2 regions of the Methylomonas koyamae genome follow, and region 1 is predicted to be linked to the other one. Evidence: predicted binding sites of a transcription regulator. Region 1 holds the regulator's gene; the other holds the start of a gene.
What was found. The regulator HrcA, encoded in region 1, represses chaperone genes, less so after heat shock. The targets are predictions, from matches to a motif close to TNTTAGCACTCNNNNNNNNNGAGTGCTAANA.
Positions count from the first base shown of each region.

Region 2: groES (co-chaperone GroES) is a predicted target of HrcA. The motif match lies at 1,520-1,550, and genes of this name have one in related genera.

Region 1 is NZ_AP019777.1:1,572,787-1,580,371, forward strand. Features, by position in the region: gene MKFW12EY_RS07580 (hypothetical protein) at 1-308, shown strand, start outside; gene MKFW12EY_RS07585 (rhodanese-like domain-containing protein) at 337-651, shown strand; gene MKFW12EY_RS07590 (dinitrogenase iron-molybdenum cofactor biosynthesis protein) at 656-1,363, shown strand; gene MKFW12EY_RS07595 (sensor histidine kinase) at 1,388-2,701, opposite strand; gene MKFW12EY_RS07600 (SpoIIE family protein phosphatase) at 2,778-4,004, opposite strand; gene MKFW12EY_RS07605 (response regulator) at 4,020-5,246, opposite strand; gene hrcA (heat-inducible transcriptional repressor HrcA) at 5,558-6,598, shown strand; gene grpE (nucleotide exchange factor GrpE) at 6,648-7,286, shown strand; gene dnaK (molecular chaperone DnaK) at 7,358-7,585, shown strand, end outside.
Region 2 is NZ_AP019777.1:742,628-750,212, forward strand. Features, by position in the region: gene MKFW12EY_RS03600 (cation-transporting P-type ATPase) at 1-249, opposite strand, end outside; gene MKFW12EY_RS03605 (hypothetical protein) at 440-646, shown strand; gene MKFW12EY_RS03610 (HesA/MoeB/ThiF family protein) at 690-1,451, opposite strand; gene groES (co-chaperone GroES) at 1,654-1,941, shown strand; gene groL (chaperonin GroEL) at 1,998-3,638, shown strand; gene MKFW12EY_RS03625 (response regulator) at 3,798-4,571, shown strand; gene MKFW12EY_RS03630 (motility hub landmark protein FimV) at 4,592-7,531, opposite strand.

The sequences.
Region 1 (7,585 bases):
AATCTGCGCTGACTCCGGAAACCCTGGCGTTGATTTACGTAGAAAACATCGCCGGCAATCTGGAAGTCGAAATCGGCGGCGTCAAGTTCAAATTACTGCCTTACAGCGAAGGCATGGTCTGGAACGAAACCATGGAATTGCTCTACATCGAAAAATCCGACCTGAAAGGCCAGTCGGCAGAAGATAAGGTGGTAACCGTTTACGAATCCGCCAAAGGTTTCAAATTCAAAGCGGAAACGGTGGATTACCCAACGGCGTTGGGCAAAACCATCGAAGTCAAGCGCGAAGCCAGCTACGGTCCGGTATAACGCGGCTTGATCCAGATTGGGAGCGAGCATGAAAAACTTTAAAACGGTTTCCGTCGCCGAATCGGAGCAATTGATAGCCGCGCAGCAGCCGATGATTCTGGATTGCCGCGACTTGAAGGATTACCGGGCCGGCCACATCGAAAACGCCATGCACGTGCACGAACAACTGCGCGATTCCCTGCTGCGCAAGGCCGATAAAACCAAGCCGCTGCTGATTTATTGCTATTACGGCCACGCCAGCGAACATTTGGCTGAAATGTTCGGCGATTTCGGCTTCCAAGCGGTTTACAGTCTGGCCGGCGGTTATGCCGACTGGAAAGAGCAGCACAAACTTGAAAGGTGAGGCTATGGAACAATTATCACGAGATTTGGCGTTACGGATTGCGTTGGCGTCGCGCGTGCTGCCCGGCGTCGATGTGGCGACGCTGATCGGCATCTTGCACGAAAAGGCCGGCTCGCCGCTGACGGACGAGAAGTTGAAGTCGATTACTGTGACTAACTTAAAAACCGGTATCGGCAGCCACGACGGCGAGGAGGATGGCGAGGACATCGATATCGGCCTGGCCAACATCAAACTGGCCGTGCGCTACCTGTGGGGCGAGGAAGACGGCGACGAAGGTTTGCCGGAAATCATGCCTTACAAGGACGGCGATTTGCCGGAGTCGATCCGGGTCGCGATTGCGTCGAACAGCGGCGCATTATTGAACGGCCATTTCGGCTCCTGCATCCGCTTCCTGGTGTACCAGTTGTCGCGCGACGACATGCGGCTGGTGGATATCCGCTCCACGGTCGATGCCGACACCGCCGACGACAAAAACCTGTTCCGCGCCGAACTGATCAAGGATTGCCATGTGCTGTTCGTGCAGTCGATCGGCGGTCCGGCTGCGGCCAAAGTGATCCGCGCCGACATTTACCCGATCAAGATTCCGGACGTGATCGAAGCCACCGACCAACTGCGCGAATTCCAGAAAGTATTCGACGCGCCGCCGCCGTGGATGGCCAAGGCATTGGGCAAGAGCGCTGAGGAGCGGAAGCGCTTCGTGGCGCAGGAATAACGGGTCAGGCCGCCGGCGACGCGCTTAACGGCGCAATTGCCGGTTTAGCCGTACCACAAACTCGGTACCCTGTCCGGTTTCGCTGGCGAAGCTCAGCGAGCCGCCGTGTTGTTGGTTGACGATGCGGTAGGCGATATGTAGGCCTTGGCCGCTGCCTTTGCCGAAGTCCTTGGTCGTGAAGAACGGGTCGAAGATGCGGTCGCGAATCGGTTCCGGGATACCCGGCCCGTTGTCGGCAATCCGGATTTCGACGCAATCGCCGACCGCCGCGGTGCGGATCACGATTTTACCGCCGCCTTTTTTGCCGTCCTCGATCGCTTGCGCGGCGTTGACGATGATGTTCAAAAATACCTGGGCCAATTCTCCCGGGAAGCATTCGATAGCCGGCACGTCGCCGAAATCGGTTTCGACTTCCGCCACATATTTGTAGCTGTTGCGGGCAATCAGCAACGTATTCTCCAGCGCCAGATTCACGTTGACCCAGCCGGCGTTGCTTTGTCCGCTATGCGAGAACCCTTTCATGGCTTGCACGATACGGACGATTTGAGAAATGCCTTCCAACGATTGGGCGATGGCTAGCGGCGCGTCTTCCAGGATAAACGCCAGATCGGCCTGTTGTTCCAATTGGTCGATCAATTGCCGATGCTCGCCCTGTGCCGCGAGTAATTTGCGGTACTGTTCCAGCAGGTGGGTAACGCTGGCGAAGAAATCGCCGATGGCTTGCAGATTGTCGCCGACGTATTGCGCCGGCGTGTTAATTTCGTGGGCAATGCCAGCGGCAAGCTGGCCGACCGCGGCCAGTTTTTCGGCTTGCAGCAGGTTTTTGTTGGCTTGTTCGATGGCCTGGGTGCGCAGCTCGATTTGTTGCTCCATATAGCGCATCACATTGTGCGACTGCCATTTGCGCAACGCGGCGTGGATTATCTGGCGCAATTCCAGGTCGCTGAACGGTTTTTCCAAGATCAACAACTGGTCGCTTTCGCCCAATTTCGCGGCAATTTGTTCCCAGCTCAGCTCCTGGCCGGCACAACATAACACGACATGCAGGTCGGCATCGGCTTGCCACAGACTGCGGATCAGATCCAAGCCTTGGGCGTCCGGCAGGCTGTTTTCGACCAATGCCAGCTGGAAAACTTGTCCGGACTTGATGCCTCCGCGAATAGCGGCAGTCGCTTCAGCCGCGCTGGAGCAGCCCAGAAACTGATAACTCAGGTTTTCCGCAGCGGATTGCAACGATGCTTGGGCGCTGCCGTTGAACATCGCGTCGAGCCGGTTGCGCAAGTCAGGATTCGGGGCGACCGCCAGGATTTTGGAAGGGTCTTCGGCTTCGATAAACATGTTCAGGCTCCGAGGTTGCGCGGCTTGGCAGCGGAGCCCGCTTGCGCTGCTTTAAGGGAAAAACCGGCGCTCGCGCTCATCGGATCGTCAGAGCCCGGCAAATACGCGGTAAATTGACTTCGGCCATCGAGATGTCGTCCGTTTGCGGCTGATGCTGTTGGTGGTTGCGCAATTGCGCAACCACCCGATCGATACGCCTTGCTGCAGTAGGGGCGGCCGCCAGCGCGTGCTTTAAAGCCTCGGCCCCGAACAAGCCGAGACCGGCGCCGATTTGGTCGGTAACGCCGTCGCTGTAGAGAAACACCGACTCGATCCCGCCGATGTCGTAGTCGGCGATGGTGCCGATCAGGCCGGCGTCGGCGGCAATGCCGAGCGGCAGATTTGCGGAGTGCACTTTATCGGCGATGCGGCCCTGCTTGTCCAAAAAGTAAATATCCGGCATGCCGCCGTTCCACACCTGTAACCGGCCCGCGGCCAAATCCAACACCATCAGCGCGGCCGCACAAAACAAACCGGTCGGTAATTTACGGCACATTTTCCGGTTAATGATAGAGGCCAACTCGTGCAAGGGCGGACGGTCCGGACATTGTGCGTCGAAAATTTCGGTGACCAGTAATCCGCCCAGCGCCGATTGCAAACCGTGGCCGGTCAAATCGCCCATCATCAGATAAAACGCCTGGCCGTCGCGGCTGACGGCGTTCAGGATGAAATCGCCGCCCACCGCCTCCTTGGCCGAGATGAAAAAGTCCAGGCCGTTCGGCACTTGGTAACCGTATTTGCCGAATTTGCTGCAAACGATTTTGGCGGTCTCCAGCTCGTGTTCCAGCAGCGCCTGTTTTTCGGCCAATTCGGCGTTACGTTGCAGCAATTCCAGGTTTTTCTGTTCCAGTTGTTCGCTCAATTGGCGCTTGGCGACCACCAGCCGGTAGTGCGCCAGCGCGTCGGCAATGATTTTTTTGGTGACCTCCATCGGGCAAGGTTTGGGCAAGTAGCGAAAGATGTGGGCTTCGTTGATCGCTTTGATGGCGACGTCGATCTCGATGTTTCCGGTCAGCACAATTTGCACGCTGTCGGGCGATATCTCGCCGGCGCGCTGCAGAAACTCCAAACCGTTGGCGCCGGGCATGCTGTAATCGGACATGATCACGGCGATGTCGCGCTCGTGCTGCAGGATGCGCAGCGCGTCTGCGGCGGAACTTGCGGTAAACAATGCGAACTGCCGGCCCAGCGTGCGTCTGAACATGTCCAATATATTTTGCTCGTCATCTACGCACAGAATTTTGTCTTGTGATGTATCCGCCATCTCTGTCTCCTACTCCTATTTTTTTGCGAAACTTGCCGTGACGTTCGCGGCCAGCGTCCGCCATTCGCCGATACGGTCCAGCTTGCCTATTCGCTGCAAATAGGTTTGGTCCAGCGCCATGTCGAATAAACGGCCGTAACCTGGCACAGCCGTAGGGTTGAGCAAGCACGATGCCGCATGTACTGCAGTCAAGGCGTTGACGCCGTTGTATTCGGAATCGCTCGGCGTGTTTTGCAGCAAAATGGACTCGATGATACGCGGCGGTATTTTCCATAAACTCAGCACGTAAGCGGCCGCTTCCGCGCGGGTAAAGCCGAAGATGGACATTTCCAGCTCCGCCGGCGGCTTATCGCTGTTTACGGCTTGTTCCACCAGGATTTTCAGTTTATCGCCGCAGCGCGACATAAAAATCAGCAAACCCATATTGTGCAACAGGCCGCCCAGATAAGCCTGGTCAGGTCTGTCATCGCTTTGCCGTTCCGATAGCGCAATCAGCCGCGCCAGTTCGGCCACCCGGGCGGCGTCCTGCCAGAGATAATCCATGTAACGTTCCACCGCCGGATCGGTGACCGGAAAGGCGGTTTTGACGTGTACCGATAACACCAGGCTATTGAGTTTTTTCAGGCCGATCAGATTGATGGCGTCGGTCAGATTGGACACCGTTCGCTGCAAACCGAAATACGGCGAATTGACCAAATGCAGCAGTTTGGCGGAAAGCACCATGTCTTTGGCGAAGATATCGGCGATTTGAGCGCTGGTGGCGCGTTCGTCGCCGATCGCGGCGTTCAGCTGGTGGTAAATTTTCGGCAGGCTCGGCAATTGGCTGGCCTCGCCGACTTCCGCGGCGATACGCGGATTATCGACGCAGGCCTGGATTTTGAAGACTTGGCAGATTGTTTCCCGCAAGATTTCCGCGCTGCAAGGCTTGGCCAAATATTGATGCGCCACTTCCAGGCCGAGGCGCAAGTTGGTTTCGTCGGTATAGCCGCTGAGGATCATACGGACTGTGCCGGGGTAGGCCGCGGCGACCTTGGCCAATAATTCGTCGCCGCGCATTTCCGGCATCATCATGTCGCAAACGATCAAATCGATGGGTTGGCGCTGCATCAGCTCCAGGGCTTGTTTGCCGCAGGTGGCGAAGTGCAGATGCCATTGCCCGCGGTAAGGGCGCAGTTGGCGTTTGATGCCACTGATCACGTGCTCGGTGTCGTCGACGAACAGGATATGTTTGTTGCCGGTCATGCTCGGAACCTCAGGCAGACTGGGGCCCGCACGGGGGAATCGGTCGAGCAGCGCGCAAAAAATCGCGGGTTTCGCGTTTCGGGTTGGTGAGCATCGGTCACAATGGTCGGGTTGCTAGGAGCTTTAAGTTTAGATAAGCCGAGCCGGTTTGTCCGCCGGTAGTGGGCAAGCCGGTGCGCAATAAGGCCAAACCCCGTTTTTTCCGGCCCGGATTAAGGTTTACCCGACATTGACAAGGGTTGGGGCAACTGATAGTTTTGCTGTTGGCACTCGGCAGTGTGGAGTGCTAACGAATTTCGAAGGTACCGAATGTGGCTGGCGGACAGGATTTAAACGAACGATCGCTTTATTTGCTCAAAACCCTGGTGGAGCGTTACATCCAAGACGGCCAACCGGTCGGGTCGCGCCTGTTGTCCAAGGATCCGAATTTGAAGTTAAGCCCGGCCAGTATCCGCAACGTGATGGCGGATTTGGAAGAGATGGGCTTGATCCATTCGCCGCATACCTCCGCCGGGCGGGTGCCGACGGTCAGCGGTTACCGCTTGTTCGTCGATAGCCTGCTGACGGTCAGGCCGTTGGCGTCCAGCGAGCTGGACCAGTTGCAGGCCGGCTTGCACAGCGATACCGAGACGGCCAGCGATTTGTTGGGCAAAGCCTCCAAACTGCTGTCCGACGTCACCAAGATGGCCGGCGTCGTAACCTTACCGCGCCGCGAAAGCGTCTCCCTGCGCCACATCGAGTTTTTGCCGATGTCCAGTACCCGGCTGCTGGTGATCTTCGTCACCGATACCGAGGAAGTGCATAACAAGATCATCCATACCGAAAAACAATTTTCGCCGGCCGAGTTGCAGCAGGCCGCCAACTATTTGAACTCGGTGTTTACCGGCCGCAGTTTGGCCAAAATTCGCGAATTGGTGGTCAAGGATTTGGAAAAAGACAGGCATTCGGTCAACCAGGGCATGATCGATGCGGTCAACATGGCGCAACTGGCCTTTGCCGAGCAGCCCAACGACGACTATGTGTTAAGCGGCGAAACCAACTTGATGGGTTTTTCCGAGCTGTCGGACATGGACCGGCTCAAACAGTTATTCGAAGCCTTCAGCCAGAAACGCGGCGTGATCCATTTGTTGGACCAATGCCTGCAGGCCGACGGCGTCCAGATTTTTATCGGCGAAGAGTCCGGCTACAGCGTGTTCGAGCGTTGCAGCCTGGTAACCGCGCCTTACTCGGTCAACGACGAAGTCGTCGGCGTGCTGGGCGTGATCGGTCCGACCCGGATGGCTTACGAGAAGGTGATTCCGTTTGTCGACGTCACGGCAAAATTATTGGGCGCGGCCTTGAATCCGAAATAAAAGCCCTTATCGTTAGCCCAACTCAAAATATTAGAACCATGGAGAAACTATGAGTCACCAGCAATCGAGTCACGAACAGCAGACGGACGCCGAACTGATCGCCGAAGTACTGGAGCAAAACAAACCGGCCGCGGCGGAAGCCGGCGGCGAAGAGCCGGCAGCGGAAGAAGCGGTCAGCATCGAATCCTTGCGCCAGCAATTGGAACAAGCCCAACAACAGGCGTCCGCCAATCTGGATAAAGCCTTGCGGACTCAGGCCGAAATGGAGAATTTGAAAAAACGGGTACAAAAGGATTTGGACGACGAGCGCAAATACGGCTTGGCTAAATTCGCTAAGGAATTGCTCAGCGTGCTGGACAGTCTGGAATTGGGGATTCAGGCCGCATCCGGCGACAGCCCGGAAGTGGTCAAGTTACGCGAAGGCAGCTTGCTCACCGTCAAACAATTCGAATCGGTATTCGCCAAATTCAACATCGAAACCATCGACCCGCTGGGCCAGCCGTTCAACCCGGAATTCCACCAGGCCATGGTCATGCAACCCAGCGAAACCGCCGAACCGAATTCGGTATTGAACGTATTTCAAAAAGGTTACATTCTGAACGGCCGTTTGTTGCGTCCGGCCATGGTCGTGGTGGCGAAGGCTGCCGACAAACCGGCCGACGGAGCAAAAATCGATGAGCAGGCTTGAAAATCAAACGATCAACCGCATATCGCTAACAACTTTTTAACTTACCACTTATTCAAGTCTGGAGAATTTCAATGGGCAAAATGATCGGTATCGATTTAGGAACCACCAACTCCTGCGTCGCCGTACTGGAAAACGGCACCGCGCGGGTCATCGAAAACAGCGAGGGCGCCCGTACCACGCCCTCCATCATCGCGTTTACCAACGATAACGAAGTATTGGTCGGCCAATCCGCCAAGCGCCAAGCCGTAACCAATCCGGAAAACACCTTGTTTGCGATCAAACGTTTGATCGGCCGTCGT
Region 2 (7,585 bases), 830 kb from region 1:
CCATTCTTCCAGGAATGCGGTGGTCGCGGCCGAAAACAGCAGAATGTAAATCAGCGGTTGGTGGAATTGAGCGAGCAGTAAGCGTAAAGGACCTTTGCCGCGCGGCGGCGTCAGGCGGTTGGGGCCGGTGTCTGCCAGCCGGGACTCGGCTGCTTGGCCGGACAGGCCGGCGCCGAGTTGCACATCGAACTGCGACAGTAACTGTTCCGGCGGCAGATTATGCCAAAGGGTTTGCGGATTCTGCTTCATGGTCTAAGAATAACGGTTGTGGCGGTAGGATAGGTGTGCGGTTTTTCGGCGCCGATTCGGGCCGGCATGCGCTTCGGGTTGACAATCGTCATCTTCTGCTTGTTCCTTGTTGGCTATAGGGTTATAGTCCGTAACCGAGGCTTGGGGCCTTATTCTAAATTAAAATAAAAACAAATAGTTGGAGGTAGATATGGGCGGAGTTATCGAATTGGTGGTGTTGATGCTGGTTATTGCCATCTTCGCGTTTGCACCGTTGGGGTATTTTATATACATGTATACAATGAAAAACGGCGAGCCGTTCGGCGATATCGAGCCGCACGGCGACAGCGAATCGGCTGTGTTGAACGCAGTCGCTAAGGCGATCAACACGGTCAAAGGCAAGCTTGGCAAAAGCTGAGCAGCCGTACTGTTCGGCAAAAGCCGGGGCTATCCCGGCTTTTTTATGTTCGTTTGCCGGTTATATCGCCGCAAGTCGGGCAGGCCGGATTTTTCTTCAAGCGCAGCGTTCGCCATTCCATGGCCAGGCCGTCCAGCATCAATAATCGTCCGGTTAAGGGCTCGCCGATCCCGGTAATCAATTTAATGGTCTCCAGCGCCTGCATGCTGCCGACGATACCGGTAATCGGCGCGACCACGCCGTTGCGGGCACAATTTTGCAATTCTTCGCCGTCGCTTTGGTAAAGGCAGTTGTAGCATGGGCTTTGGTTGCGGCCGGGAGTGAACACGCTGATTTGGCCCTCGAAACGGATCGCCGCCCCGGATACCAGCGGCGTCTGCCGTTGTACGCAGGCTTGGTTAATGGCGAAACGGGTGGTGAAATTGTCGCTGCAATCCAGTACCACGTCGGCTATTTCGACTTGTTCCAACAGTTCTGCGCCGGTTAGCCGCCGCTTGCGCGCCACCACTGTTACCTGCGGATTGATTTTTTCCAGCGTCTGCCGGGTTGAAATCACTTTATCCAACCCTATATCGGAGGTGGCATGGGCGATCTGCCGTTGCAAATTGCTCAGATCCACCTGGTCGTCGTCGTACAGCGTAATGCTGCCGACACCAGCGGCGGCGAGATACATCGAGGCCGGCGAACCCAAGCCGCCGGCGCCGACGATTAGGATTTTGGCCTCGATCAGCTTTTTTTGGCCGGCAATGTCGATTTGCGGCAGCATGATCTGGCGGCTGTAGCGGAGTAGTTGTTCGTCGTTCATAGCGTAGACGGTGGTAGGGGAGCCGCAGATGATGCCAAAGAGCTTGACAGAGTGCAAAACCTGGATATTATTAGCACTCGTTATTGGAGAGTGCTAATAAATTGCAAGTTGTTCAAAAACCGGGTTGCTCGACTCTGATCGCCAGGGTTTTTAAACCGCTTTTCAGTTTTAACCTTTAACTTTATTAATCTAGGAGACATTGATGAAAATTCGTCCGTTACATGACCGTGTAGTCGTAAAACGCGTTGAGGAAGAGACCAAAACCGCCGGCGGTATCGTGCTGCCCGGTTCCGCCGCGGAAAAGCCGAGCGAAGGCGAAGTGCTGGCGGTGGGCTCAGGTAAACCGTTAGACAACGGCCAAGTACGTCCTATGGCAGTCAAAGTCGGTGACAAAGTACTGTTCGGTAAATATTCCGGCACCGAAGTTAAAGTCGATGGCGAGCAATACATCGTCATGCGCGAAGAAGACATCATGGGCATTTTGGGCTAATCCCTATTAACCTCATTTATCTTTTTCAATCTCTTTAAATATTTAGGAATTAAAAAATGGCAGCAAAAGACGTGAAATTCGGTGGCGACGCCCGTGCTTTGATGGTAGCCGGTGTCAACATTCTGGCTAACGCGGTTAAGGTCACTCTGGGTCCGAAAGGCCGCAATGCCGTGCTGGACAAAAGTTTCGGCGCACCGACCATCACCAAAGACGGTGTGTCTGTTGCAAAAGAAATCGAATTGAAAGACAAATTCGAAAACATGGGCGCGCAAATGGTTAAAGAAGTCGCGTCCAAAACCTCCGACGTGGCCGGCGACGGTACCACCACCGCAACGGTACTGGCGCAAGCCATCGTCAACGAAGGCCTGAAATCAGTTGCCGCCGGCATGAATCCGATGGACCTGAAACGCGGTATCGACAGCGCCGTAACCGCTGCGGTTGCTGCGATTGAAAAACAAGCGATTCCCTGCAGCGACAGCAAAGCCATCGCCCAAGTAGGCACCATCTCTGCCAACTCCGACGAATCCGTTGGCGCGATCATCGCCGAAGCGATGGAAAAAGTCGGTAAAGAAGGCGTCATCACCGTCGAAGAAGGTACTGGTCTGAACAACGAACTGGACGTCGTCGAAGGCATGCAGTTCGACCGCGGCTATCTGTCTCCGTATTTCATCAACAAACAAGAAAGCATGAGCGTCGAACTGGACGATCCTTTCGTATTGTTGTACGACAAAAAAATCTCCAACATCCGTGAAATGTTGCCGATTCTGGAAGGCGTGGCCAAATCCGGCCGTTCATTGCTGATCATCGCCGAAGACGTCGAAGGCGAAGCGCTGGCGACTCTGGTGGTCAACAACATGCGCGGTATTGTGAAAGTGGCTGCGGTTAAAGCCCCTGGCTTTGGCGACCGTCGCAAAGCGATGTTAGAAGATATCGCGATCCTGACTGGCGGCGTCGTGATTTCCGAAGAAGTCGGTTTGTCTTTGGAAAAAGCCGACATTTCGCAACTGGGTACTGCGAAACGCGTCCAAATCAACAAAGAAAACACCACCATCATCGACGGTGCCGGCGACGAAGGCCAAATCAAAGGCCGCGTGGCGCAAATTCGCGCCCAAGCCGAAGAAGCGACTTCCGACTACGACCGCGAAAAACTGCAAGAACGTCTGGCCAAACTGGCTGGCGGTGTAGCAGTGATCAAAGTCGGCGCCGCAACCGAAGTGGAAATGAAAGAGAAGAAAGCTCGCGTCGAAGATGCGCTGCACTCGACCCGCGCTGCGGTTGAAGAAGGCGTGGTTGCCGGTGGCGGTACCGCGTTGATCCGCGCCCTGTCTGCGTTGGAAGGCCTGAAAGGCATCAACCACGACCAAGACGTCGGCATCAGCATCCTGCGCCGCGCGATGGAAGAGCCTTTGCGTCAAATCGTTGCCAACGCCGGCGACGAAGCGTCCGTGGTGTTGAACGAAGTCAAAAAAGGCAGCGGTAACTTCGGTTACAACGCCGCGACCGGCGAATACGGCGACATGATCGCGATGGGTATTTTGGACCCGGCGAAAGTGACCCGTTCTGCGTTGCAAAACGCTGCTTCCGTGGCTGGTCTGATGATCACCACCGAAGTGATGATCGCCGACGCACCGGCCGACAACAAAGCCCCGGCAATGCCTGACATGGGCGGCATGGGCGGCATGGGCGGCATGATGTAATTCATCTGGTCGGCTTGAGCCAGAAAACCCCGGTCTCCGTAAGGAACCGGGGTTTTTTATTGGTTGCAGCCTTGCGGTTGAATTGAGTTTCGGGATTGCCGAAATTAAACTGAAATTTACAACACGGTTGCGCCGGTTGGTGCAACAACGGGGTAAGTCATGGCTGATACAGGCTACGAGATATTGATCGCCGACGACAACGAGACCAATCTTTGGCTACTGCGCGAGCAATTGTCGCAGTGGACGGAAGGCGTGGTTTTGGCAAGCGATGGCCGGGAGGCCTGGAATTTATTGGACCAACACCGCTTTGGCCTGGTGTTTCTGGATATGAATATGCCGTTTCTAAGCGGCTTGGATTTGATCGGCCGGTTACGGGCCAGTGCGGGCCCGAACTGCCGGACTCCGGTCGTTGCGGTAACCGCCCATGCCCAGGAAAGCCAACGGATTCAAGCCTTGGCTGCCGGATTCAATGATTATCTGGTCAAGCCGATTCGTCTGGCGCGGTTGCAGGAAATTGTAGCCCGCTGGCGGGTGGAGCCGGCGGGCGGCGCCGAGTATTACGCACAACAGCTTTTACGCAAAACTCAGGAAAACCGGCAACTCAGCCAAAGTTTGGCCGGTAAATTATTTGCCGAATTGCCAGCCCATCTGGCCGAGATAGAAGGATTTTTAGGCGATTCGGCAACTCGGCAGGCTTGGGAAGTCGTGCATAAACTGCACGGTACGTTCTGTTTTTTCGATTTTGGGGATTGTTTGGCAGTGACCGAAAGTCTGGAGCAAGCGTTGTTGACCAATCAGCTCGAACAGGCGGGGAGGCATTTCGAGGCGTTGAAACAGAAGTCGGCTTGGCTGTTGCGTCACCAAGCGGCAGTCCTGCACTCTTTGGCGACCAAAGCGGCGGACGCTAATCCCCCGCCGTCCGCTAGAGGCTAGGCCGGCGGGAAAATTTCCGATTATTTCAATTCGTCCAACAGCGCTTGGGCGGCCTGTTGTTGTTGTTTGGAGCCTTTGGCGAGTACGTCTTCGGCAATGGTTTTGGCGGCATCGATGTCGCCCATATCGATATAGGCTTTAGCCAGGTCGATTTTGGTTTCGTATTCGTCCATGTCGGTCAGGTCGGATACGCCGACTTCGAATTTGTCGTCGCTGCTTGAACTGATAATTGGCGCGTCGAAATCGAATTCGAAATTGAAATCGTCGACCGTGTCCGGCGTTGCTTTATCGGACGCTGCGTCGGTTTTCGCATTCAGATTATCGAAGTCGGAGAAGTCGAAAGTTTCCAGTTTCAATTCCGATTCCAGATTCAACGGCGAATCGGTTTTGTTCGAGGCGCTTGCCAAATCGGGAGTCGCCAAATCCACGTCGAAGTTAAAATCGAAGCTATCGATCTCGGCCGGTTTTTCCGCCGGCGCCTCTGTTTGGGTTTCGGTGGTACCGAAGTCGGCGAAATCGAAGCTTTCGATGTCCGCCGCGGTTTGGTCCGCGACCGTCGCCTCTTTACCGGAAGCCGCCGGTTTTGGCGGTTCCAAGTCGAAATTAAAGTCGAAGCTTTCGATCGTATTGTCTGCAATGGCCGGGCTTTCGGCGGTTGCGGAACCGGTCTCGTCGGCAGGGCTGGAGAATTCGATGGTTTCCAGAGCGATATCGTCGCTGGCGGCAACGGTCTTAGCTTTCTCGTCTGCGGCCGGCGCTGCAAAATCCAGGTTGAAGTCGAACGATTCGAAGTCGCTGCTTTCAATTACGGCCGATTCTTTGCTATCGGCGTCAGACGGCTTGTCGCCGGATAGGCCGTCTGAAATCGGGGTTTTGCTTGTTACGCCGCTGTCGAAGTCGCCCAAATCGAAGTCCAGGCCGTTATCGTCAAGTCCCGGATTTTTATCGAGATCCAGGTCCAGATCCGCCAATTCGTCATCCAATAATGCGAATACCGAATCGTCTTCCAGAGCGGCGCTATCGGTTTCGCCCAGGGAGGCTGTTGCGGAGGATTCGAACGATTCGGTGGCCATTGCCGGGGCAGCGGCATCGGTGCCGAACAGCGGCGCATCCGGCGCGATCTCCTTGGCCATGTCGGCAATTTTTTTCCAGAACGGCTTGTCGGCTTTTTTGCCGGCATCTGCGAGTTCTTGGGCGTAGGCGCAGAAAGCATCCTTGTTTTCGCTGGCGTAGAAAATTTCCAGCAACTTCAGCTTGCATTCGTCGCGATGCGGTTGTTCCTGTATCGCGTGGCGGATCAGTTCTTCCGCCTGTTGGTAGCGGCCGTATGCCAGGTAAACGTCGGCTTCCGAAATCGGATCGACTTCGTTTTGGTCGGTATCGAACGCGTCGAAATCGCTCGGCGTGAAATCGCTGATAAAAGAGCTTTCCCCGACCGTGCCGACGTCGTACTCGGACGTGTTGCTGATGTCCATGATCGGCACCGAGAGGCTGCTTTCGGAATCCGGCATCTGGATTTGGCTGGCCGAGGCGAACATGCTCTCGGTGTTGATGCGTTCGTCGATATGGCGTTTACGCCACAGCAACCAGCCTAGTAAGCCGAGGATGCCGCAGCCCAATCCGCCAACTACCCAATAATAGGCGTCGGAGGAAAACAGACCTTCCTCTTCGGGGACTGGCACGGGAGCGGGAGGCGGCGCAACTTTTACCACCGGTTTCGGTGCGGGCGCCGGTGCCGGTTGCACGGCCGGTTGTTCCGCTACCGGCGCGGTTGGCGGCGGAGTTTGTGCCTGAGGCTGAGCCGGGCTGGGTTCGGTAGCCGGCGGTGGCGTTACCGGCGGCGTTGCCTGAGTAGGCGCCGGCGTGGTTTGGGTCTGTGCCGGAGCCGGAGCCTGTTTGTTGTTTTGTAGCGTGGCAAGCTGTTGGTCTTTCAACGCCAGCAACTGTTGCATCATGTTCAGTTGCTGTTCCAGCTTCTCGATGCGGGCCTGCAATTCCAGATCCTTGCCTTCGCCGGATGCCTCGGCAGCGCTTTCCGTGGTCGCGGTGGCGGCAGTCGAATGCGCACCGGATTTGGCTTTTCCGCCGACCACTGTATTCTCGGCAAGTTTCGCTTCCGACGGTGCGACCAGTTCCAGCGGTTTGGCCGGTTTTTCGGTGGCGGCCGGCTCGGCTTTCGCTGCTTTGCTTGCGGGTTTGGATTCCGGCCGTACCGGCTGCGGAGCGGATGCCAGGCTCGGAACTTTTAATAGGGCGCCTTCTTTTAGCGAGTTGATGTTGCCGTTATTGAACGCATCGGGATTGGCTTTATGCAATGCATTCAGCATCTGTTGCGTCGGCACATTGCGTTCCTGGCCGAGCTGAGTAGCGATGCTCCACAGCGTGTCGGTTTTTTGCACCGGGCCGAATTCGCCGTCTGTGGCGATTGGCTGGCTAACGCTGTCGCCGGGTTCCGCTCTAACCGCTCGCCGCGGTGCCGGCCGGGTTTTCTTGGCCGGACGTGGCGGCTCGATTGCCTCTGCGGAGTAATCCGGCGCTTGGACCACCGGAATCGTGGCTTGGTTATAAGCCGTCGGCGGATCGATCAGCAGCGTGAATTCGCGGGTCATGCTGCCTTGCGGCCAAGAGACTTCCAACAAAAAATCCAGAAACGGTTCGGTCAGAACCTCGCGGGACGTGATTTTGACGACGATCGAGCCGTTGGCTTGCACCACCGGCTCGAATTTGACTTTCGACAGGAAATAGTTCCAGACCACGCCGGCCTGGTCGAATTTTTCCGGCGGCGCCAGGCGCACCGAAACATCGGCAGGGTTTTCGCTCGGGTCGACGGTTAGCTTGATTTCGGCATTAAGATGTTGGTTCAGCGCGGAATGCAATTGTATTTCGCCGATGCCGAGCGGCAGGGCGTTAACCGGTGCTAGTAGCGAGACAACCGCTAAAGCTTTAGTTAAATTGCTCACATTGCTTTCCTTCACTGGTGACACCTCGGTGCTATGACCTCACAAAAAACAGAG